4 regions of the Oceanimonas sp. MB9 genome follow, and region 2 is predicted to be linked to each of the others. Evidence: predicted binding sites of a transcription regulator. Region 2 holds the regulator's gene; each other region holds the start of a gene.

Region 1 (5,351 bases), on a different contig from region 2:
CCAGCTACCCCCAGTATCACCTGGCCGACATGGCCGCCAGCAACATAGTGGCATCCTGCCTGTCGGTGGCGGTGGCCGCGTTGCTCTATGCCCTGCTGCCCAACCGGGAACCTCCCGTGGCCCGGGCGCTGCCGCAGAAAAGCGACAACGTGCTGCGCCATCAGACCCTGCTGGGAGCCATCGTGGCCACCCTCAGTTTTGTGGTGTTTCAGACCCTGGATCTGGTGGACTCGCTGTCGGCCCAGGTGGCCACCGTGCTGGTGCTGTTTCCCATGAGCTTCGCCGGCGCCGTGGTATCGGGGCGGGCCCGTTGCATCGGCACCCTGCTGGGGTGCTCGGCGGGGTTGCTGTTTCAGTTGGTGCTGTATGACTACTACCACAATCTGCTGCTGCTGGGACTGGCGTTCTGGATTTGCACCATGGTGTTTGCCCGGCTGCATGCTCGAGAGCCCATGCCCGGTGTGGGCTTTTCCGGCTTGACCACGGTGGGCATTCTGTTTGGGCAGTATGTGTCGCCCCAGCATGATCTGGTGTTCAGCGCCCTTTACCGCATGAGTTCGATGACGGTGGCCATTCTGCTCACCCTGTGCTGCGTCTATCTGGTGCACAAGCTGCTCAACCTGTTTCCGTCTACTCGCCATCAGGTGTTGTAATCGTTGGTGAGGGGTGAGTTGTGGATTCTCCTCAATCCTCACCCCTGTCACCTCACTATTATCTCGTTCCTACGCAGAGCGTGGGAGCGAGCAACAAAAAAGGCCCGGTTTCCCGGGCCTTTTGACACTCAGCTTATCGCGTCACGCTTATACGGAGTAGTAGAGATCAAACTCCAGCGGGTGAACCGCCATGTTGATGGTCTCGGTCTCGGTGCGCTTCTGCTTGATGTAGGCATCAATGAACTCGTCGGAGAACACGCCACCACGGGTCAGGAACTCGCGATCCTGGTCCAGGTTGTTCAGGGCGTCGTCCAGAGACACGGCCACGGTCGGGATCTCGGCGGCTTCTTCGGCCGGCAGGTCGTACAGATCCTTGTCCATGGCATCGCCCGGGTGGATCTTGTTCTGAATGCCGTCCAGGCCGGCCATCAGCAGGGCCGCAAAGCACAGGTAGGGGTTGGCGGCCGGATCCGGGAAGCGGGTCTCGATGCGGCGGGCCTTGGGGGAACCGACCAGCGGAATCCGAATGGAGGCGGAGCGGTTACGGGCGGAGTAGGCCAGCATGACCGGGGCTTCAAAGCCGGGCACCAGACGACGATAGGAGTTGGTGGCCGGGTTGGTGATGGCGTTCAGGGCACGGGCGTGCTTGATGATGCCGCCGATGTAGTACAGCGCCATTTCGGACAGGCCGCCGTACAGGTCGCCGGAGAACAGGTTTTCACCGTTTTTGCCCAGAGACTGGTGCACGTGCATGCCGGAACCATTGTCACCTACCAGCGGCTTGGGCATAAAGGTGGCGGTCTTGTTGAAGGCGTGGGCGACGTTGTGAACCACATACTTGTAGATCTGAATTTCGTCGGCCTTCTTGGTCAGGGTGTTGAATTTGCAAGCAATTTCGTTCTGACCGGCGGTGGCTACTTCGTGGTGGTGAGCTTCAACCACCAGGCCCATCTCTTCCATGATCAGACACATGGCGGAGCGAATGTCGTGGGAAGAGTCAACCGGAGCTACCGGGAAGTAGCCGCCCTTCACGCCAGGACGGTGGCCCTTGTTGCCTTCCTCGTAGTCGCGACCAGAGTTCCACTTGGCCTCGGTGTCGTCGATCTTGAAGAAGCTGCCGGACATGTCGGTGTGGAAGCGCACGTCGTCAAACATGAAGAATTCCGGCTCGGGACCGATCAGCACGGTGTCGGCAATGCCGGTAGACACCAGGTATTCTTCGGCGCGACGGGCGATGGAGCGCGGGTCGCGGTCGTAGCCTTGCATGGTGGCGGGCTCAAGCACGTCACAACGAATGTTCAGGGTGGCGTCTTCGGTAAAGGGATCCATCACGGCGGTGGACGGATCGGGCATCAGTACCATGTCGGACTCGTGAATGGTTTTCCACGCGGTCATGGAAGAGCCGTCGAACATTTTGCCTTCTTCAAAGAAGTCATCGTTGATCTGGTTTACGGGCAGGGTGACATGCTGCTCCTTGCCTTTGATATCGGTAAAGCGCAGATCGATGAATTTGACATCGTGTTCCTTGATCATGTCCATTACGGTTTCGATTGACATGGATTTCGACCTCCAAAAATAAGCATCCTAGGGTCTGATGAACAAATTCATCAGTTGCCGTTTACTAAGCTAAAACCGTGCCATGTTGGTAAGTGCTTGTTATGTGGGCATATTACCGACAAGCATGAAAACCGGCTGCCATTGCCATGCACCAGTTTAGTGCATGTCTGGATCCTTTTGGTGCGAGTTTGAAGAGATGCGTTATTCCGGTGCATTTGCTGTCCATTCCGCACGGCCGGCAGCGGCCCGGGCCCATGATAGCACTCAAGGTGAGCATGAGGATCGGTGCGAGTCTTTTTCATTGGCCCTGGGAGGGCGTCGGCCCGAACGCCGGGGTGGCGTCGATTCCGCCGCTGTGGCGGGGCGCGGGCAGCCAACACAATAAATTAATATATTGAAGCGGCTAAAGCGTGTACAATTTGCAGCCCTTTTTATTTGGTTCCGCTGCACTCGTCGCGACGGACACCCCCTGAGAGCGGCAGCGCCGGCGTGTGCCCGCCTCGATACTATGCGAGTGAAAGAAATTAATGTCATCTGAAATCAACAACTTGAGAAACATTGCCATCATCGCGCACGTCGACCACGGTAAAACCACCCTGGTAGACAAGCTGCTGCAGCAGTCCGGTACCCTGGAAAGCCGCGGTGAAGCCGAAGAGCGCGTCATGGACTCCAACGATATCGAGCGTGAGCGCGGCATTACCATTCTGGCCAAGAACACCGCCATTCGCTGGACCTCTCCCGAGGGCCAGGAATACCGCATCAACATCGTGGACACTCCCGGACACGCCGACTTCGGTGGTGAAGTAGAGCGGGTCATGTCCATGGTTGACTCGGTGCTGCTGCTGGTGGACGCCCAGGAAGGCCCCATGCCTCAGACCCGCTTCGTGACCCAGAAGGCCTTTGCCCAGGGCCTCAAGCCCATCGTGATCATCAACAAGGTGGACAAGCCCGGCGCCCGTCCCGACTGGGTGATGGATCAGGTGTTTGACCTGTTCGACAATCTGGGTGCTACCGACGACCAGCTCGACTTTCAGGTGGTATATGCTTCCGGCCTGAACGGCTGGGCTTCGCTCGACGCCGATGAGCGCACCGAAGACATGACCACCCTGTTCCAGACCATAGTGGATCAGGTACCGGTACCCGACGCGGATCCGGAAGGTTCCCTGCAGATGCAGATCTCCCAGCTCGACTACTCCTCCTACGTGGGTGTTATCGGCGTGGGCCGCATCAAGCGCGGCACCGTCAAGGTCAACCAGCAGGTGACCGTGATCGGCGCCGACGGCAAGACCCGCAACGGCAAGGTGGGCCAGGTGATGGGTTACCTGGGTCTGCAGCGTCATGACGTGACCGAAGCCAGCGCCGGCGACATCGTGGCCATTACCGGCCTGGGCGAGCTGAAGATTTCCGACACCGTCTGTGCCGCCGGTGCCGTGGAAGCGCTGCCGCCGCTGTCGGTAGACGAGCCCACCGTGACCATGACCTTCCAGGTCAACACCTCTCCCTTTGCCGGCCTCGACGGCAAGTTCGTGACCTCGCGCAACATTCTCGAGCGTCTGCAGCAGGAGCTGGTACACAACGTGGCCCTGCGGGTGGAAGAAACCGGTGATCCCGACAAATTCCGCGTATCCGGCCGGGGTGAGCTGCACCTGGGCATTCTGATCGAGAACATGCGTCGGGAAGGCTTTGAACTGGCGGTGTCTCGCCCGGAAGTTATTCTGAAGGAAGAAGACGGCCAGCTGATGGAACCGTTCGAAACCTTGACCGTGGACGTGGAAGAAGACTGCCAGGGCTCCATCATGGAGAAACTGGGTGAGCGCAAGGCCGAGATGACCGACATGGTGCCGGACGGCAAGGGCCGCGTGCGCATCGACTTCATCATTCCGGCTCGTGGCCTGATCGGCTTCCAGACCGAGTTCATGACCCTGACTTCCGGCTCCGGCCTGATGTACCACACCTTTGACCACTACGGTCCGCACAAGGGTGGCAACATTGGCCAGCGCAACAACGGCGTGCTGATCTCAAACGGCAAGGGCAAAGCCCTGGCCTACGCCCTGTTCAACCTGCAGGAGCGTGGCCGCCTGTTTATCGAGCACGCCACCGAGGTGTATGAGGGCATGGTGATCGGCATTCACAGCCGCTCCAACGACCTGACCGTAAACTGCCTCAAGGGCAAGCAGCTGACCAACATTCGTGCCGCCGGCACCGATGAGGCGCTGACCCTGGTGCCGCCGATCAAAATGACCCTGGAGCGCGCGCTGGAGTTCATTGACGACGACGAGCTGGTGGAAGTGACCCCCAACCACATTCGTATTCGCAAGAAGCTGCTGGCCGAAAACGATCGCAAGCGCGCCAGCCGCGCCTGATCGTCTTCACCCGCAGTATAAAAGGGGCGCCTCGGCGCCCCTTTTTCGATCGCGTGGCAGGCAAGACGGACAATGTCTCACCTCTCACGCCCCTCCTCACATTCAAATTATTTGAATTATTAGGCCAGTAAAGGTTGCTTTGATTTACCGGCAAAGGCATTAAACTTGAAACTGATAATCATGCACAGTTGCAAGCGCTGCTTTTTCAAGCGGCTGCGGGAGAGCCGTATTATGCAGAAATATTCAATCACGATGCGCCTGTTTCACTGGAGTACCGCCCTGCTGGTATTCGGCCTGTTTGGCGTGGGACTGTGGATGCGCAGCCTGGGCTATTATGATCCGCTCTATCAGGTGTTGCCCTACTGGCACAAGAGCGTGGGCTTTTTGCTGGCCGGGCTGGTGGTGATTCGCCTGCTGGGGCGCTGGTTGTTTACTCAGCCGGGACCGCTGGCCAGCCATCAGCCCTGGGAGCGCCGGCTGGCGCACCTGATGCACTGGCTGCTGTATGGTCTGCTGTTCGGGCTTTTTGTCAGCGGCTACCTGATCGCCACCGCCGACAACAGACCCGCGTCCTTTTTTGGCTGGTTCGACATTCCGGCCCTGTTTACCGCCTTTGACAACCAGGAAGATGTAGCCGGGCTGATCCACGAAATTTTTGCCTGGTCGCTGATCGGGCTGGTGGCGCTACACGCCCTGGCCGCCCTCAAGCACCACTGGCTTGATAAGGATGACACCCTTAAACGCATGCTCTGATTTTGTCCACCAAGGAGAGATGAAA
Region 2 (5,351 bases):
CGATCAGCTGCCAGAGCACCTTTCGGCTGGGAGCGGGTGAAGATTCCAGCAACCAGGCCACGTCCCCCGGGCGCATCTGCTGCAGCATGCGGCGCACGTGCACAAACATGCCGCTGTTGAGGGCCTGGGTGACCGCCTCGAGGTGGTCCGTGGTGCCGGTTTGATCGGTGGGCTCGGTCATGGGGGCGGATCCGTCGGGTTATTCCGACTCGTTAAAACGATCCGCCACCAGCCGGGCCACGGCATTCATGGCGGCTTCCGCTTCCGGGCCCTCGGCCACCACGCGAATGGCGTGTCCCTGGGCCGTTTCCAGCATCAGCAGGCCCATGACGCTGTTGGCGGGGGCCTCTTTCTGCTGGTTGCACACGGTGACTTCGGCGTCGAATTGCTGGGTCAGCTGCACCAGCTGAATGGCGGCCCGGGCGTGCAGCCCTAGCTTGTTGACGATTTGCAGGTCGCGTTCAATTTTCGGCATTGCGCTTTTCCAGAGTACGGTGACGTAGCTGCACGCTTTTGCCCATCTGGCCAAAGACCCGGGCCAGCTGTTCGGCGATGAAGACCGAACGGTGCTGACCGCCGGTGCAGCCGATGGCCACGGTGACATAGCTGCGGTTATTGCGTTCCAGGTGAGGCATCCAGGTGATCAGCAGGTTTTCCAGCTGCCACAGGTATTTCATCACCTCGGGCTGGCTGCTCAGGTAATCGGCCACCGGCTGATCCTGGCCGGTAAAGGGGCGCAGTTCGGCAATCCAGTGGGGGTTGGGCAGAAAACGGGCGTCAAACACGAAGTCGGCGTCCTTGGAAACGCCGTATTTGTAGCCAAAGGACTCGAACACCCAGTTCAATTCCTTTTCTTTCTTGCCGAGGATGCGTTCGCGAATGATTTCGCTGAGATCGTGAATGCTTAAGGACGAGGTATCGATGCGCAGGTCCGCGTCCGACGACAGTGGCGCCAGCAGATGAGTTTCTTCGCGAATGGCCTCGTCCAGGGTCAGGCTGTGGCGGGACAGCGGATGCAGCCGGCGAGTGTCCCCAAAACGGCGGATCAGCACTGAATTGTCGGCGTCGATAAAGATGCTGGAAGGCTGAACGTCATCCATGGCTCGCACCTCGGCCAGAAAGGCTTCCAGCTGCTCGGCACTGTCGGGCAGGTTGCGTACGTCTATGCTTACCGCCACCGCTCCGGGTTTGTCCCGGCGCAGCCGCACCAGCTCAGGCAGCAGCGCCACCGGCAGGTTGTCGACGCAGTAATGGCCGAGATCTTCAAGTACCCGTAAGGCCACGGTTTTGCCCGAACCGGAACGGCCACTGACGATCACCAGCTGCATCTTGCTATCCTCAGGCTGAAATCATGATTTGATAGAGTTCCTCATCGCTGCCGGCCTGACGTAATTGCCGGCACACCTGCTTGTTACTCAGTTTCTCGGCGATCAGCGACAGGGTCTTGAGGTGTTGCTTGCATTCCTGCTCCGGTACCAGCAGGGCAAACACCAGGCCCACCGGCTGGTTGTCGATGGCGTCGAATTCCACCGGCTCGGCAAAGGTAAGCAGTACGGCAGTCGCCTTGTTGTCATCACTGATCCGGCCGTGAGGAATGGCGATGCCATTGCCGATGCCGGTACTGCCCATTTTCTCTCGGGCCAGCAGACAGTCAAAAAGCGGCTGGCTGCCGATATTGAGATGTTCGGCAGCCAGCTCGCTGATAATTTCCAGAGCACGTTTTTTGCTCGTGCAGGGGACTGCACTGCGGGTGCAGCCCCTGCTGAGTATGTCGGCGACTTCCATGGTTATTTTTGCTTGAGTTTTTCTTTGTGTTTGATGATTTGACGATCCAGCTTGTCGATGAGGCTGTCGATGGCCGCATACATGTTTTCATGCTGGGAGTTGGCAAACAGCTCGCCGCCGGTGACGTTCAGCTTGGCTTCGGCGATTTGCTGCATTTTTTCCACATTAAGGATGACGTGCGCATTGGTGATGTGATCGAAATGGCGTTCCAGCCGGGTAAACTTGCTGTTCACATAATCACGCAGGGCATCGGTGATCTCGACATGGTGTCCGGTCAGATTTATTTGCATAACGTCTTCCTTCTGTCGTTGCCTTTAAACCAGGCGTTTGCGCTGATTGGAAGGGGGAATGGCCAGTGATTCCCTGTACTTGGCGATGGTTCGCCTGGCCACCTTGATCCCCTGGTCGGCCAGCAGCTGGGCAATTTTGCTGTCGCTCAGCGGCTTGGCCGGGTTTTCGGCCCCGACCAGCTTCTTGATCAGGGCGCGAATTGCCGTGGACGAACACTCACCCCCGTCGTCGGTGCCCACATGACTGGAGAAGAAATACTTGAGTTCAAACACGCCACGGGGGCTGTGCATGAACTTCTGTGTGGTCACCCGGGAGATGGTGGATTCGTGCATCTCCACCGCTTCCGCCACATGGTTCAGCACCATGGGCTTCATGGCCTCTTCTCCATATTCAAAGAATGCCTGTTGTTGTTCAACAATACAATTGGCAACCTTGAGCAGGGTCTCATTTCGGCTTTCAAGGCTCTTGAGAAACCACTTGGCGTCCTGCAGGTGATTGCGAATAAACTGGCCGTCCTCGCTGTTGCGGGGCTTGCTGGCCAGGGCCGCGTAGGTCTGGTTGAGCCGTATCTTGGGCATGGCCTCGGGGTTGAGTTCCACCACCCAGACCCCGCTGCGCTTGGTGACCACCACATCGGGAATGACGTATTCGGAGTTACCCTGAATAATGCTGCTGCCGGGGCGGGGCTCCAGTTGCTGAATCAGCGCCAGCACTTCCCTGAGCTCGTCTTCCTTGAGCTTGGTCTTGCGCTGCAGGCTGCGGTAGTCACGGTTGCCGAGCAGGTCCATGTGCTGGGCCAGCAAGGCGCGGGCTTCACTCAGCCAGGGTGTGTCGGGCGGATACTGCTCTAGCTGAATGCACAGGCATTCCTGCACGCTGCGGGCGGCCACGCCGATGGGATCGAAGTGCTGAATACGCTTGAGCACTGCTTCCACTTCGTCGGCTTCGATACCGAGCTCCTGGGCCGATACCGCTTCCAGCAGATCGTCGATACCGGCGGTGAGGTAGCCGGCGTCGTCGACGGCATCGATTATGGCCATGGCGATGGCCTGATCGGTGTCACTGAAAGGGGTCAGATTCATCTGCCAGATCAGGTAGTCCTGCAGGCTCTCGGTGGTTTCACCCTGGTAAACGCTGTCTTCCAGCCCTTCCGGCAGGCCGGCGCCGCCGCTGACCGGAGAGGCGGTGTAAACCTCCTCCCAGCTGGTGTCCATGGGCAAGTCTTCGGACAGCTGGTTGCGCTCCATGGCGGTGTCGGCGGCCATCTGCTCTTCGTTGCGGTTGTCGGCCACCTTGACGCTGTCGGCTTCCTCCTGCTCCAGCAGGGGGTTGCTGTCCAGCGCCTGCTGAATTTCCTGCTGCAGCTCCATGCTGGACAGCTGCAACAGGCGAATGGCCTGCTGCAGCTGGGGCGTCATGGTCAGCTGCTGGCCCAGACGTAACTGAAGAGTCGGCTTCATGTATGCAAACGTCCTTCCATATCAACCGCGGGTTGCGGTGCCTTCAGAGGCTGAATTGTTCGCCGAGATAAACCTTTTTGACCTGCTCGTTGGCGAGGATTTCCGTCGGTGTGCCGGCGGCGATGCGGTGCCCATGACTGACAATATAGGCCTTTTCGCACACGTCCAGGGTCTCGCGTACATTGTGATCGGTGATCAGTACGCCCAGTCCTCTGTCCCTGAGGTGCAGAATGATTTTCTTGATGTCTATCACCGAAATGGGATCCACGCCGGCAAAGGGTTCGTCGAGCAGAATAAAGCGCGGATCCGCCGCCAGCGCCCGGGCGATCTCAACCCGCCGCCGTTCGCCGCCGGACAGACTCATTCCCAGGCTGTCGCGAATATGGGTAATGTTGAATTCTTCCAGCAGCTGTTCCATTTTCTCGCTGCGGCCGTCGGCATTCAGATCCTTGCGGGTCTGCAGCACCGCCATCAGGTTGTCGGCAACGCTCAGGCGGCGAAAAATCGAGGCCTCCTGGGGCAGGTAGCCAATGCCGGAGCGGGCGCGCACGTGCATGGGCTCGTGACTGATATCCTGGCCGTCGATGGTGATGCTGCCGGCGTCCCGCTGGACCAGGCCTACAATCATGTAAAAGGAGGTGGTCTTGCCGGCACCGTTGGGGCCGAGCAGACCCACGATCTGACCGGTGTTCACGGTCAGGCTGACGTCGGCCACCACTTTGCGGCCCTTGTAGCTTTTCTGCAGGCCGCGCGCTTTCAGTATCGCCATGCTCAGTTCTTGTCCTGCTCGTCGAAATTCTGCACCTGCTCGGGCAGGAAGATGGTGGTGACCCTGTCCTTGCCGCCCTGGCTTTCGGCCTCCATCTGCTCCTTGTCGATAAAGTAGCGAATACGGTAGCCGGTGACGATGTTGTCATCCTGCTTGAGCTTGGCGTCCCGAATCAGGGTGATGGTGCGGGCGCGCATGTCGTAGTGAATTTCCCGCGCCTCGGCATGCACCGGCTTGCCGTTGTTGAGGATCTGCTCGTAGGTGGCCGGACTGCCCTTGGCGGTCATCGACTGCAGGCCCTGTTCATTGCGGATCACCACCAGCTGGTCGGCGCGCACGTCTATGCTGCCCTGCTTGACCACTACCTTGTCGATAAAGGTGACCTTGTCATCGGCCAGCTCTACCAGTTGACGGCCCGCGTCTATGGTCACCGGCTGGCGAAAGTCGCTGTCCCTGGCCTGGGCCTGACCCAGGCCGAGCAGGCCGCCAAGACTAAGGATTGAAATAAGTTGCCCGGGTTTCATTCAGTAATTCCACCGTTTGTTGATCAAGCTCGCCCAGCACACCCAGCCCCTCGGCCTGGTATTGCGGACTTTGCAGCCGCACCTGCCGGTTGGAGCGCAGCTGGTTATTGATAAAGTCCAGTTCCAGATATTCGGTGGTCAGGGTTTCCACCAGGGCATCCGGTTGCAGCCCATTGCCCACGACATTGCCGGTCAGCACGGCATTGTCGCCGGTATTGATGGTGCCGTCATCACCGCGGAGCCGCCACTGGGGCTGGCCATCGGGGGAATAGAGCAAGATAACAGGTTTTTTCATCAGGGTCATGGACAGGGGCTCGTAGTACTCGGCGTACTCCGCCTGCATGCCCCGGTAGGGCAGCCCCAGCCGGTTGTACTGCACGCTGGCCAGGTTGGTGGCGACGAAATCGGGCTGGTAATCCTGCGGGTTTACCGGCGCTTCGGTATCGTTGCGAAACCACTGCCAGCTGGCCAGCGCAATGATGAACAGGGCGCCAAACAGCCAGGTCTGGCGGCTCATACGCT
Region 3 (5,351 bases), on a different contig from region 2:
TGTGGTGCCGGGCACCACTGTGCGCCATGGTGCCCGGGTGCCCGGCACCTCCCATGAACTGGATCCGGTCACCGCCGCCTTCAACATTGGCTGCATCATTCGCTGGCTTGATTTTAACGACACCTGGCTGGCCGCCGAATGGGGTCATCCGTCCGACAACCTGGGGGCGATTCTCGCCACCGCCGATTACCTCAGCCGAGTGGCGGTGGCCGAGGGGCGGGCGCCGCTCACCATGGCCGACGTGCTCACCGCCATGATCAAGGCCCACGAAATCCAGGGTGTGCTGGCGCTGAATAACAGTTTTAACCGAGTAGGGCTGGATCACGTGCTGCTGGTGCGGGTGGCGTCCACCGCCGTGGTGACCAAGATGCTGGGGGGAAACCGTGCGCAGATAGTAGACGCCCTGTCTCAGGCCTGGGCCGATGGTGGCGCCCTGCGCACCTACCGTCATGCCCCCAATGCCGGCTCGCGCAAGTCCTGGGCCGCCGGCGACGCTGCCGCCCGGGCGGTGCGACTGGCCATGATCACCCTGAAAGGGGAGATGGGGCTGCCGTCGGTGCTGAGTGCGCCCCAGTGGGGCTTTCAGGACGTGCTGTTTGAGGGCAGGCCGATTACCCTGAGCCAGCCGCTTGGCAGCTATGTGATGGAAAACGTGCTGTTCAAGCTGAGCTACCCCGCCGAGTTTCATGCCCAGACCGCGGTGGAATGCGCGGTGCAACTGCATGCGCAGGTTGCGGGTCGGCTCGATGACATCGCTCGCATCGAGCTCACCACCCATGAATCGGCCATTCGCATCATCTCCAAAACCGGGCCACTGGCCAACCCGGCCGATCGGGATCACTGCCTGCAATATATGGTGGCGGTGCCGCTGCTGTACGGCACCCTGACCGCCGAACATTACGAAGACGCCTTTCACCAGGGCGATGCCCGCATCGACGCCCTGCGCAACGCTATGCAGGTGGTGGAAGACCCGCGCTACAGCGCCGACTACCTGGAGGCGGACAAGCGCTCCATTGCCAATGCCATACAAGTGTTCTTCACCGACGGCAGCCACACCGAGCGCGTGGAAGTGGAGTACCCCATTGGCCACCGGCGCCGGCGCCACGATGGCATTCCGGTGCTGGAGCGCAAGTTTCTGCAAAGCCTGCTGACCCGATTTCCCCAGGGACAAAGCCGGCGCATTGTTGAACTGTGCCAGGATCAGAGCTGCCTTGAGGCCACGGCGGTGAACGACTTTATGGAACTCTTGATCATCAACTGACTGCAGCGGTCGCTTCAGGTCATGCCAAAGCCGGCCGTCGGGCCGGCTTTTTGGTGGGTAATGGAAGGTTTGAGCTGAATAAAGTGTGACAAGTGTCACGTTAGTCTTCGTGTCCACAAAATTTATATGCATTGTTAACGATCAATCTGTTAATTTGTTCTCATTGATTCGGTTAAATCATTTACATTTCATCGGGTCGTGCAACAACCTTTATGAAGCAGTTAACAGGGAGAGGCCAATGGCTGTACACGAAATGAACAACCCCGAGTTGATGCCGTCCACCGATAAGGACAGAGACATCAACATCTGGGACTTCACCATGCTCTGGGCGGGCATGACCATCAATATGGGCGCCTTTACCATGGGTGCCCAGCTTTATCCGGGACTATCGCCCTGGACCATTATCGGTGCCATTCTGGCGGCCTACGCCATTGTCACCAGCATTCTGATCCTGGCCGGTGATATCGGCATTCGTTATGGCATTCCATTTACCGTCTACATTCGTGGTTGCTTTGGTTACAAGGGTGCCAAGATTCCGGCCGCCTTTCGCGCCATTCCGGCCTGTTTCTGGTTTGGTTTTCAGACCTGGGTGGCGGCGGTGGCCATCGGCAAGGTGCTGGAGATGTGGATCGGTTACAGCAACACCACCATCCTTATTTTGATCTTTGGGGTGCTGCAGGTGGTGAACGCCATTTATGGCATGAAGGCCATGGCCAAGTTCGACTGGGTGGCCATTCCGGCCCTGACCATTCTGATTGGCCTGGTGACCTTCTGGCTGCTGGAAACCAACAATGCCAGCATTGGCGATGTGCTGGCCGCGCCCTCCCTGGACAACGGCTCCTTCGTGTTTGCGGTCATGGCCATTGCCGGTATCTGGATCACCATGGGCCTGAACAGCCCGGACCTGACCCGCAAACTGGAGCGCTCCCGGGATCACAGCAGCAAAAACTTCTTTGTGCGTAACCGCAAGCCCTTTATCGCCCAGCTGGGCGGCCTGATCGTGATTGGCTCCGGCATTCTGATGGTGGGCATGATAGGTGGCATTCTCACCGGAACATGGGACCCGATTGAAATTGTACTGAATTCCATGAGTTCACCCATCGTGCTGATCCTGAGCATGCTGACCATCGCCTTTGCCCAGTGGTCCACCAATACCGTGGCCAACCTGATGCCGTCGGCGCTGATCCTGATGAATGTGTTCCCGCGCCTTAGCTTTGCCCAAGGGGTGTCCATCTCCGGTGTGATTGGTCTGCTGATGATGCCCTGGCTGTTCGCTGACAACCTGCTGTGGTTCAGCGTGGTCACCTCCGGCCTGCTGGGTCCGGTGGCGGGCATCATGCTGGCCGACTTTTATCTGCTGCGCCGTGGCCGCATTCGCGTGGAAGACTTCTATGACCCCAAAGGGCCCTTTGTCTACCAGAACAACTACAACTTGCGGGCCTTTCTGGTATACGGCGTGTCCTTCCTGTGCAGCCTGATCTTTATGGACATGGCCTTCTTTGTGGGCTTGGTGATCAGCGTGGCAGGTTACACCCTGCTGATGAAACCCATCGCCAAACCGGCCGAGCTGCCCGAGGCCGCCGTCGAATCCTGATAATTTCATGTTGTTAATCGTGTGCTTTTGGCCCCGCTTGCGGGGCCTTTTTTTATGGGTGCGGGGCAACCGGGGAGGCGTGGTGGCCCGCTATGGTCGCCGCCAGGGCTGCACCACTTTGAGGCGGCCCTCCGTGCAGCCTGCTCCGTTGTGGTGATTAAGATTCAATAGAAACCAAATGGTGCCGAATGAAAAACCGGCAGCTTTAATGTAAGTGTCTGTTTGTAAAGTTCTTATAAAAAATGGCCCGCTTTGTGCTTTAACTCATTTCATCAATACGCCGTGAAATCATTCTATGCACCAGTGTCATGCACCATCGCCATCACACCCTACCGGTTACGGTCCCGCCCGTAGTTGGCCGGCGCAGCTCGACCTGCAGCTGGTGGCCGGCCACTCACGCACTCAGCTCAAAAACATGGTCTTTAGTGGCCCCCTTCGAATTCAGCGGCCCTTTTATCCTGAAGGGCAGACCTGCCACCTGTATTTGCTGCACCCGCCAGGCGGCCTGGTGTCGGGCGATTGCCTGAACATCGACATCGAGGCCGGGCCGGGCAGCCGAAGCCTGCTGACCACCCCGTCGGCGGGCATGGTATACCGTCGGGACAGCGCCGGAGTGGGCCAGGGACAGCGGGTGCGGGTGCGGCTGGAAGAGGACGCCGAGCTGGAGTGGTTGCCCCAGGAAACCATCGTCTTTCGGGGCGCCAACGCCGGGCTCGATCTGCATATTGAGCTGGGCGAAGGCGCCCGCTTTATTGGCTGGGAGCTGGTGTGCCTGGGCCGGCCCGCCGGCGAGCAGTGGTTTGATGCCGGCAGCCTGACCCAGCGGCTGCAGCTGTGGCGCAGCGGTCGGCTGCTGTTTAACGAACGGCTGCAGCTCGAGGCGGGAGATCAGGTGCACCAAGGCCGGGCGGGGCTGCACGGCGGTTGCGTATTCGGCACCCTGCTGGCGGCGGGCTCGGGGCTGAATGACGATGTGATTGCCGTGCTGCGAGCATCGTTGCCGCCCGGTTTCAGCGTGACCGAACGCCTGGGAGTGCTGCTGGTGCGTTACCTCGGTCACGACATGATCGCCTGCCGGGACGGCATGTGGCGGGCCTGGGAGCGGCTGCGTCCGGCGGTGCTGGCCCGTGAGGCCTGTTTTCCCCGTATCTGGTTTACCTGAATTCAGTCACAGGAGTATTCACCATGGAGCTCAGCCCAAGAGAGAAAGACAAACTGCTGCTGTTTACCGCCGCACTGCTGGCCGAGCGCCGGCTGGCCCGGGGACTGCGGCTGAACTACCCGGAAACCGTGGCCTATTTGTCGGCGGCGGTGATGGAAGGTGCTCGCGATGGCCGTACCGTGGCCTCGTTGATGGGCGAGGGCCGCACCTGGCTGAGCCGGGCGCAGGTGATGGACGGTGTGCCCGAGCTGGTGCGCGAGGTGCAGGTGGAGGCCACCTTTCCCGATGGCACCAAGCTGGTGACCCTGCATGATCCCATTCAGTAAGGAGGCACCATGATACCGGGAGAACTGCAACTGGCCGCCGGCGACATTGAATTGAACGCCGGCCGGGAGCGCCGCGAGATCACCGTGGCCAATGCCGGCGACCGGCCCATTCAGGTGGGCTCGCATTATCATTTTGCCGAGGCCAACCCGGCGCTGGAATTTGAGCGTGAGCGGACCCTGGGCTTTCGCCTCGACATCGCCGCCGGCACCGCGGTGCGCTTTGAGCCGGGCCAGCTGCGCACCGTGACCCTGGTGGCCATGGGCGGCCGGCGACGAGTATACGGATTTCGCGCTGCGGTGATGGGGCCGCTTGAAGGAGAGCAATAATGAGCAGGATCAGCCGCGAGGCCTATGCCGACATGTTTGGCCCCACCACCGGTGATCGGGTACGGCTTGCCGATACCGAGTTATGGATTGAGGTGGAACGCGACTTCACCCTGTATGGGGAAGAGGTCAAATTCGGTGGCGGCAAGGTTATTCGAGATGGTATGGGCCAGAGCCAGGCCGGGCGTGCCGACAGTGTGGACACCGTGATCACCAATGCCCTGATTGTGGATCACTGGGGCATCGTCAAGGCCGACGTGGCGTTGAAGGACGGTCGCATTCATGCTATCGGCAAGGCCGGCAATCCGGACATTCAGGACAACGTGACCATCAATGTGGGGCCGGGCACCGAGGTGATTGCCGGTGAGGGCCATATTCTTACCGCCGGCGGTGTGGACTCCCATATTCACTATATCTGTCCTCAGCAGGTGGACGAGGCCCTTTGCTCGGGGGTAACCACCATGATAGGCGGCGGCACCGGGCCGGCCACCGGCTCCAAGGCCACCACCTGTACCCCGGGAGAGTGGCACATAGCCCGCATGCTGCAGGCCACCGACGGCCTGCCCATGAACTTCGGTTTTCTCGGCAAGGGCAATGCCAGCCAACCCGAGGCCCTGCGTGAGCAGCTGGAGGCGGGAGCCATGGGGCTGAAACTGCATGAGGACTGGGGCAGTACCCCGGCGG
Region 4 (5,351 bases), on a different contig from region 2:
AAGGTGCGAATGCGCACCTCGGCCTCGGGGTTTTTCGCCAACAGGGCCTGATTGCGATCGTGCTGGCGCTGATAGAACTGTTGCTCCCGATCCCGTTCCCGCTGGTGCTCCTGCACCAGGTTCATCAGCTGCTGGCCGGTCTGCACCGGGCCGGGCAGGGTGCCGAGGGAGGTCTGCACCTGGCCCGCCAGCAGGTGCCACAGCAGCAGGAACACGGTGAGGCCGAGCAGAGGGGTCAGGGCCTTTGACCAGCTTCGAGGCGAGGTCAGCCGTGACCAGTGGGTCAGTGAAATTACGTTGATGCTCATTTTACTCTCCTCGTTGCTTACAGCCGGGTGTCGCCGGTCAGGCCGATGGCGAACTGGTCGATGTAGGCGTTGGGCTTGCGGCCGTCAAAGGTGGCGCCGTCGATAAAGGCGTTGGTGGCTGGGCGAAAACCGTCCCGCTGGTCCAGATCGGGAAAGTCGGCGGCATTCAGCTTGCCCTCGGCGATCAGTGCGCGAGCAGCCTGCACGTAGATGTCGGGGCGATAGATGCGTCTGGCCTGCTCCAGGTACCAGTCATCGCTCTTGGCGTCGGCAATCTGGCCCCAGCGGCGCATTTGGGTCATGAACCAGATGGCATCGCTGTACCAGGGGTAGGTGGCGTTGTGGCGAAAGAACACGTTGAAGTCGGGGGCCGGGCGTACATCGCCGCGCTCGTACTCAAAGGAGCCGGTCATGCTGGCGGCGATCACCTTTTTATCGGCGCCCACATAGTAGGGCTGTGACAGTATCTCCACCGCTTCCGGTCGGTTGGCGTTGTCCCCCTGATCCAGCCAGTGGGCGGCGCGCAGCAGGGCCTTGATCAGCCGCAGGTGGGTGTTGGGGTTGGCATCGGCCCAGGCCTGGCTGACGCCGAATACCTTTTCCGGGTTGTGGGGCCAGATGTCGTGGTTGGTGATCACCGGCACCCCGATCTGCTTCAGCACCGCCTGTTGGTTCCAGGGTTCGCCCACGCTGTAGCCGGCGATGGTGCCGGCTTCCAGGGTGGCCGGCATCTGGGGCGGCGGGGTGACCGAGAGCAGTACCTCGGCCTGGCGTTGACCACTGTTGTCGCCCTGATGAGGGGCGTAGTAGCCGGGATGAATGCCGCCGGCGGCCAGCCAGTAACGCAGTTCGTAGTTGTGGCTGGACACCGGAAACACCATGCCCAGGTTCAGGCTTTTGCCATCCTGCTGATATTGCTCCAGTACCGGCCTGAGCGCGGAGGCGGAAATGGGGTGCAGCGGCTTGCCGGCGGCATCATGTTCGAGGTGCGGCTTCATGGTTGACCACACCTGGTTGGCCACGGTAATGGCATTGCCGTTCAGATCCATGCTGAAGGCGGTGATGATGTCGGCCTGGGTACCGATGCCGAGGGAGGCTCCGATGGGCTGGCCGGCCAGCATGTGGGCGCCATCCAGTTCGCCGGAAATGACCCTGTCCAGCAGCACCTTCCAGTTGGCCTGGGCTTCCAGGGTGACATAGAGCCCTTCATCCTCAAAAAAGCCCTTCTCGTAGGCGATGGCCAGGGGGGCCATGTCGGTGAGCTTGATAAAGCCCAGGGTCAGCTCGTCCTTTTCCGCCGGTCCGGGCCCGTCCTGGGCCGCGAGGGGGGCGGCCAGGCTCAGGGCGAGGGTGCAGGCCGTCGCTGTGGTTTGCCATAACGTCATGATGATACTCCCTGTGAGGTTGGTTCCTTGGCCGGAAAAATCGGTGACTACAGATTAAGTATCAAGATATGTGCCAATTTTAAGTTAATGATTTTTATATGTTTTTATTTTCATTGCCAACAAGGGGCGCCTGTTTGCGGGCAGGCGTTTCACCACAATGATGCAGAGGTTTCCACTCGGTGCCGGGCGCAAAAAAAACTCCCATGCAAGCATGGGAGTCGCCAAACGGGCAGGAGTGGAGGAAACGCCCCGGGCAGACCGGAGTTAATGGAACCTGGGGATCAGGTGCTGGTCTCCCGCGTTTGGGACCGGCACGCGACCAGAATCTGTTTCAGCTCCGGCACACAGGAGCCGCAGCGGGTGCCGCATTTGAGCTGTTGCTGCAGTTGCGCCAGCGTTGTGAGGTCGTGCTGCTCTATGGTGCGCTGGATTTGTGCCTCGCTGACGCTCCAGCAGCTGCACACCAGCCGGCTGTTGCCGGCCAGGGCCAGACCCAGCCGGGTAAGTAACAAACTGGGTTGCAGGGGGGCATCCAGCAGCGCGGCCAGCGGCTCTGCATCGATGTGCCAGGGTGACAACCCCTGCAGCAGCAGGGCATTGACCTTGCCTGCCGTCAGTCGAATCAGCAGCCGGCCCTGGGGCAGGGGCCAGTCCAGCCAGCTGTCGGTGACGGTCAGCCCGGCCCGCAGCTCCTCGGCGGAGCCCTCGAGTCCGGCCAGGCTCCAGCATTCGCCCCGGCTCAGCGGCCGCCGGCTCCACCAGGCCGGCAGCGAGGCCGGGGCCTCGCTGGCAATCCAGCTGGCCTGCCAGCCGGGCCTGACCGGGCTGGCCTGCACCTGGCTTTGCTTGAAGGCGGGCTGGCCGGACAGGGCACAGCCCCGGGCTTCGGTCAGATCGTTGACCCGGCCACCGGCACTGAACTCTCCGCTCCAGTGCATGGGCACAAACACCTGTTCGCGGGCCATGTCATCGTCGGCCACCGGGCGCACCAGTATGCTGGCTCGCGCGTTGCTGAGGGCCAGCAGATCATTCTGGCCCAGTCCGAGGCGGGCCAGGGTGTCGGGGTGCAGGTGGGCCCGAGGCTCGGTGGCCGCCGCCATCAGCCGTGCCACATGGCCGGTGCGGCTCATGGTGTGCCACTGATCCCGCAGCCGGCCGGTATTGAGCAGTAACGCCCGGGTGCCGGGGCCGGCCTGCGGCGCCGCCGTCCGCAGCCGCGCCCGGCCATCGGCGGTGGCAAAGCGGCCATCGGCAAACAGCCGGACCGGGCCGCCGTGCTGACCCGCCAGGGGCCAGCTCAACGGGCGCAGGGCGTCGTAGTCGGCATCGCTCAGGGTGCCGAGCGCCCCCAGGTTGAACAGCCGCTCGCCCCGGTTTTCAAAACCGGAAAGGGCGGCGTGTTCACGAAAAATGGCGGCGGGGGAGTCAAAGTCAAAGGCACCGGTAAAGCCCATGGCGCGTGCCACCCGGCACAGGGCCCACCAGTCCGGTTTGGCGGCACCCGGAGCCGCGCGAAAGGGGCGCTGGCGGGAGATGATGCGTGTCGAGTTGGTGACGGTGCCGTCCTTTTCGCCCCAGCCGGCGGCGGGCAGCAGCACGTCGGCCAGCCGGGCGGTGTCGGTGGCGGGGCTGATGTCGGAGACGATCAGCAGCTCGCAGCGGGCCAGGGCACGACGGGCCCGGGCACTGTCGGGCAGCGACACCGCCGGGTTGGTGCCCATCACCCACAACGCCTTGATTTCACCCCGCTCCAGCGCCGCCATCATGTCCATGGCCTTGTGCCCGGGCCCCTGGGCCAGGCGCTCGGTACCCCAGAAGCGGGCTACCCTGTCCCGGTTGGCGGGGGCAAAGTCCATGTGGGCCGCCAGCTGGTTGGCCAGTCCCCCCACCTCGCGTCCGCCCATGGCGTTGGGCTGGCCGGTCAGTGAAAAGGGCGCCGCGCCCGGCTTGCCGATACGGCCGGTGAGCAGGTGGCAATTGATGATGGCGCCGGCGTTGTGGGTGCCCTGGAGCGACTGATTGATGCCCATGCAGAACAGGGTCAGGGTTTGGGGGTGGGCCTGGAACAGGCGATAGAAATGCAGCAGCCGTTCCAGGCTCAGGCCGGTGGTGTCGGCTACTTGCTCGGGGGCGAACTCGGGCGCGGACAGCTGTTGCCGCAGTTCGTCCAGGCCCGCCACATGCCGAGTGACGAAATCCCGATCGATGGCCCCCTGCTCGAGCAGATAGCGGGCCAGGCCGTTGAACAACGCCAGATCCGAGCCCGGGGTGATGGCCAGGTGCAGATCCGCCTGACGGGCGGTGGCGGTGGCCCTGGGGTCGATCACGATCCATTGCTGGCGCGGCTTGGCGGCCCGGGCGGCTTCCAGCCGGCGAAACAGGACCGGATGGGTCCATGCGGTATTGGCGCCGGCGATCACCACCAGCTCGGCCTCGTCGATGTCGTCGTAGCAGGCGGGCACCGCATCCTCGCCAAAGGCGTACTGGTGGGCGGCGACGGCGGACGACATGCACAGCCGGGAGTTGGTGTCGATATTGGCCGAGCCGATAAAGCCCTTCATCAGCTTGTTGGCCACATAGTAGTCTTCGGTCAGCATCTGGCCCGAGCCGTAAAAGGCCACCGCCTCTGGGCCGTGCTGCTCGATAATGTCGTTCAGGCGCAGGGCGATGTGCTCGATCGCCGCCGGCCAGTCCACTTCCTTTCCCTTGAGCCTGGGGTAGAGCAGGCGACTGGGCAGGCGCTGGCTTTCCGTCAGTGCCGTGCCCTTCACACAGAGGGCACCCCGGTTGGCGGGATGACGTTTATCGCCCTGTACGGCGCCTTGCTGGTCGACCCGTATGCCGCAGCCAACGCCGCAATAGGGACAGGTGGTCTCAGTGAAAGCTGTCATCGTGGCCCTGCAAAACATAAAAAGATGGTTCATCTCATCAGCAAGGGCCGTGCCATTTTTATAAATGTTTACTTATCAATTGTTTATGTTTCTACGCAAAAGACGTGCTGCACCAATACAAGGCAGGCGCCCGGCGTGGTGCAGCGGCTCAGGGCGCCATGGAGCCGGTCCAGGTGCGTATAAAACCCTGCTTGTCGAGGGGATCCAGTGCCGGCAGCAGTGCCGGGGTGAGGGGAATGGGGGTGACCGGTCCCTCGGGGCGCACGGTCAGCCCGGCTTCGGGGGTAAACAGCGGCAGCAGGCCACCGTCGGCCAGCGCCGCCTGGCCGACGGGGGACAGCATAAAGTCGAGCAGCTCGCCCGCCAGTTGTGGCTGCCGGGCATAGCGGGAAATCAGCGCCAGGCGCATCAACAGCAGGCTGTAGTCCCGGGGAGCCACCGCCGCCAGCTGGGGATGGTTGTCGACGGCGGCGGCCACATAAGAGCCCAGCAGGTTATAGCCCAGCACGGCCCGGCCTTCGGCCAGCTCGGTGAGCATTTGGTTGCTGCTTTCACTCAGGCGTACCGACAGGCCGCCAAAGGCTTCCAGCAGCCGGCCGTAGCTTTCCCCCTGCTGGCTGTCCTGGGTGGCCAGCAAATAGCCCACGCCGCTCTGGGTGATGTCATAGGCGCGAATACGGCCCTGAAAACGCGCGGGATCCCGGCGCAGCAGGGCCAGCAGCTCCTGGCGGCTGCGGGGCAGGGCATGAGGGCCCAGCAGATCGCGG

Evidence for each region. Region 2 encodes sigma-54, which starts transcription at its own class of promoters, with help from an activator protein. Its sites were predicted from a motif close to TGGCACNGTTTTNGCTT; they were not measured.
Region 1: a site for sigma-54 is predicted at 2,277-2,293, ahead of glnA (glutamate--ammonia ligase). Genes of this name have one in related genera too.
Region 3: a site for sigma-54 is predicted at 3,099-3,115, ahead of OJHNALOF_RS14590 (urease accessory protein UreD). Genes of this name have one in related genera too.
Region 4: a site for sigma-54 is predicted at 1,753-1,769, ahead of OJHNALOF_RS03875 (CmpA/NrtA family ABC transporter substrate-binding protein). Genes of this name have one in related genera too.

The regions. Positions count from the first base shown of each region.
Region 1 covers NZ_VFBE01000001.1:165,107-170,457, reverse strand. The annotation lists gene OJHNALOF_RS00830 (DUF2955 domain-containing protein) at 1-653, shown strand, start outside; gene glnA (glutamate--ammonia ligase) at 801-2,210, opposite strand; gene typA (translational GTPase TypA) at 2,738-4,573, shown strand; gene OJHNALOF_RS00815 (cytochrome b) at 4,805-5,326, shown strand; gene OJHNALOF_RS00810 (YceI family protein) at 5,351-5,351, shown strand, end outside.
Region 2 covers NZ_VFBE01000008.1:44,976-50,326, forward strand. The annotation lists gene mgtE (magnesium transporter) at 1-181, opposite strand, end outside; gene OJHNALOF_RS11015 (HPr family phosphocarrier protein) at 200-475, opposite strand; gene rapZ (RNase adapter RapZ) at 462-1,328, opposite strand; gene ptsN (PTS IIA-like nitrogen regulatory protein PtsN) at 1,339-1,785, opposite strand; gene hpf (ribosome hibernation promoting factor) at 1,788-2,075, opposite strand; gene OJHNALOF_RS11035 (RNA polymerase factor sigma-54) at 2,100-3,536, opposite strand; gene lptB (LPS export ABC transporter ATP-binding protein) at 3,580-4,305, opposite strand; gene lptA (lipopolysaccharide transport periplasmic protein LptA) at 4,308-4,829, opposite strand; gene lptC (LPS export ABC transporter periplasmic protein LptC) at 4,798-5,346, opposite strand; gene kdsC (3-deoxy-manno-octulosonate-8-phosphatase KdsC) at 5,343-5,351, opposite strand, start outside.
Region 3 covers NZ_VFBE01000009.1:694,977-700,327, forward strand. The annotation lists gene OJHNALOF_RS14580 (bifunctional 2-methylcitrate dehydratase/aconitate hydratase) at 1-1,261, shown strand, start outside; gene OJHNALOF_RS14585 (cytosine permease) at 1,500-2,855, shown strand; gene OJHNALOF_RS14590 (urease accessory protein UreD) at 3,151-4,017, shown strand; gene OJHNALOF_RS14595 (urease subunit gamma) at 4,041-4,343, shown strand; gene OJHNALOF_RS14600 (urease subunit beta) at 4,353-4,670, shown strand; gene ureC (urease subunit alpha) at 4,670-5,351, shown strand, end outside.
Region 4 covers NZ_VFBE01000005.1:124,149-129,499, forward strand. The annotation lists gene OJHNALOF_RS03870 (ABC transporter permease) at 1-308, opposite strand, end outside; gene OJHNALOF_RS03875 (CmpA/NrtA family ABC transporter substrate-binding protein) at 326-1,693, opposite strand; gene OJHNALOF_RS03880 (nitrate reductase) at 1,975-4,584, opposite strand; gene OJHNALOF_RS03885 (ABC transporter substrate-binding protein) at 4,733-5,351, opposite strand, start outside.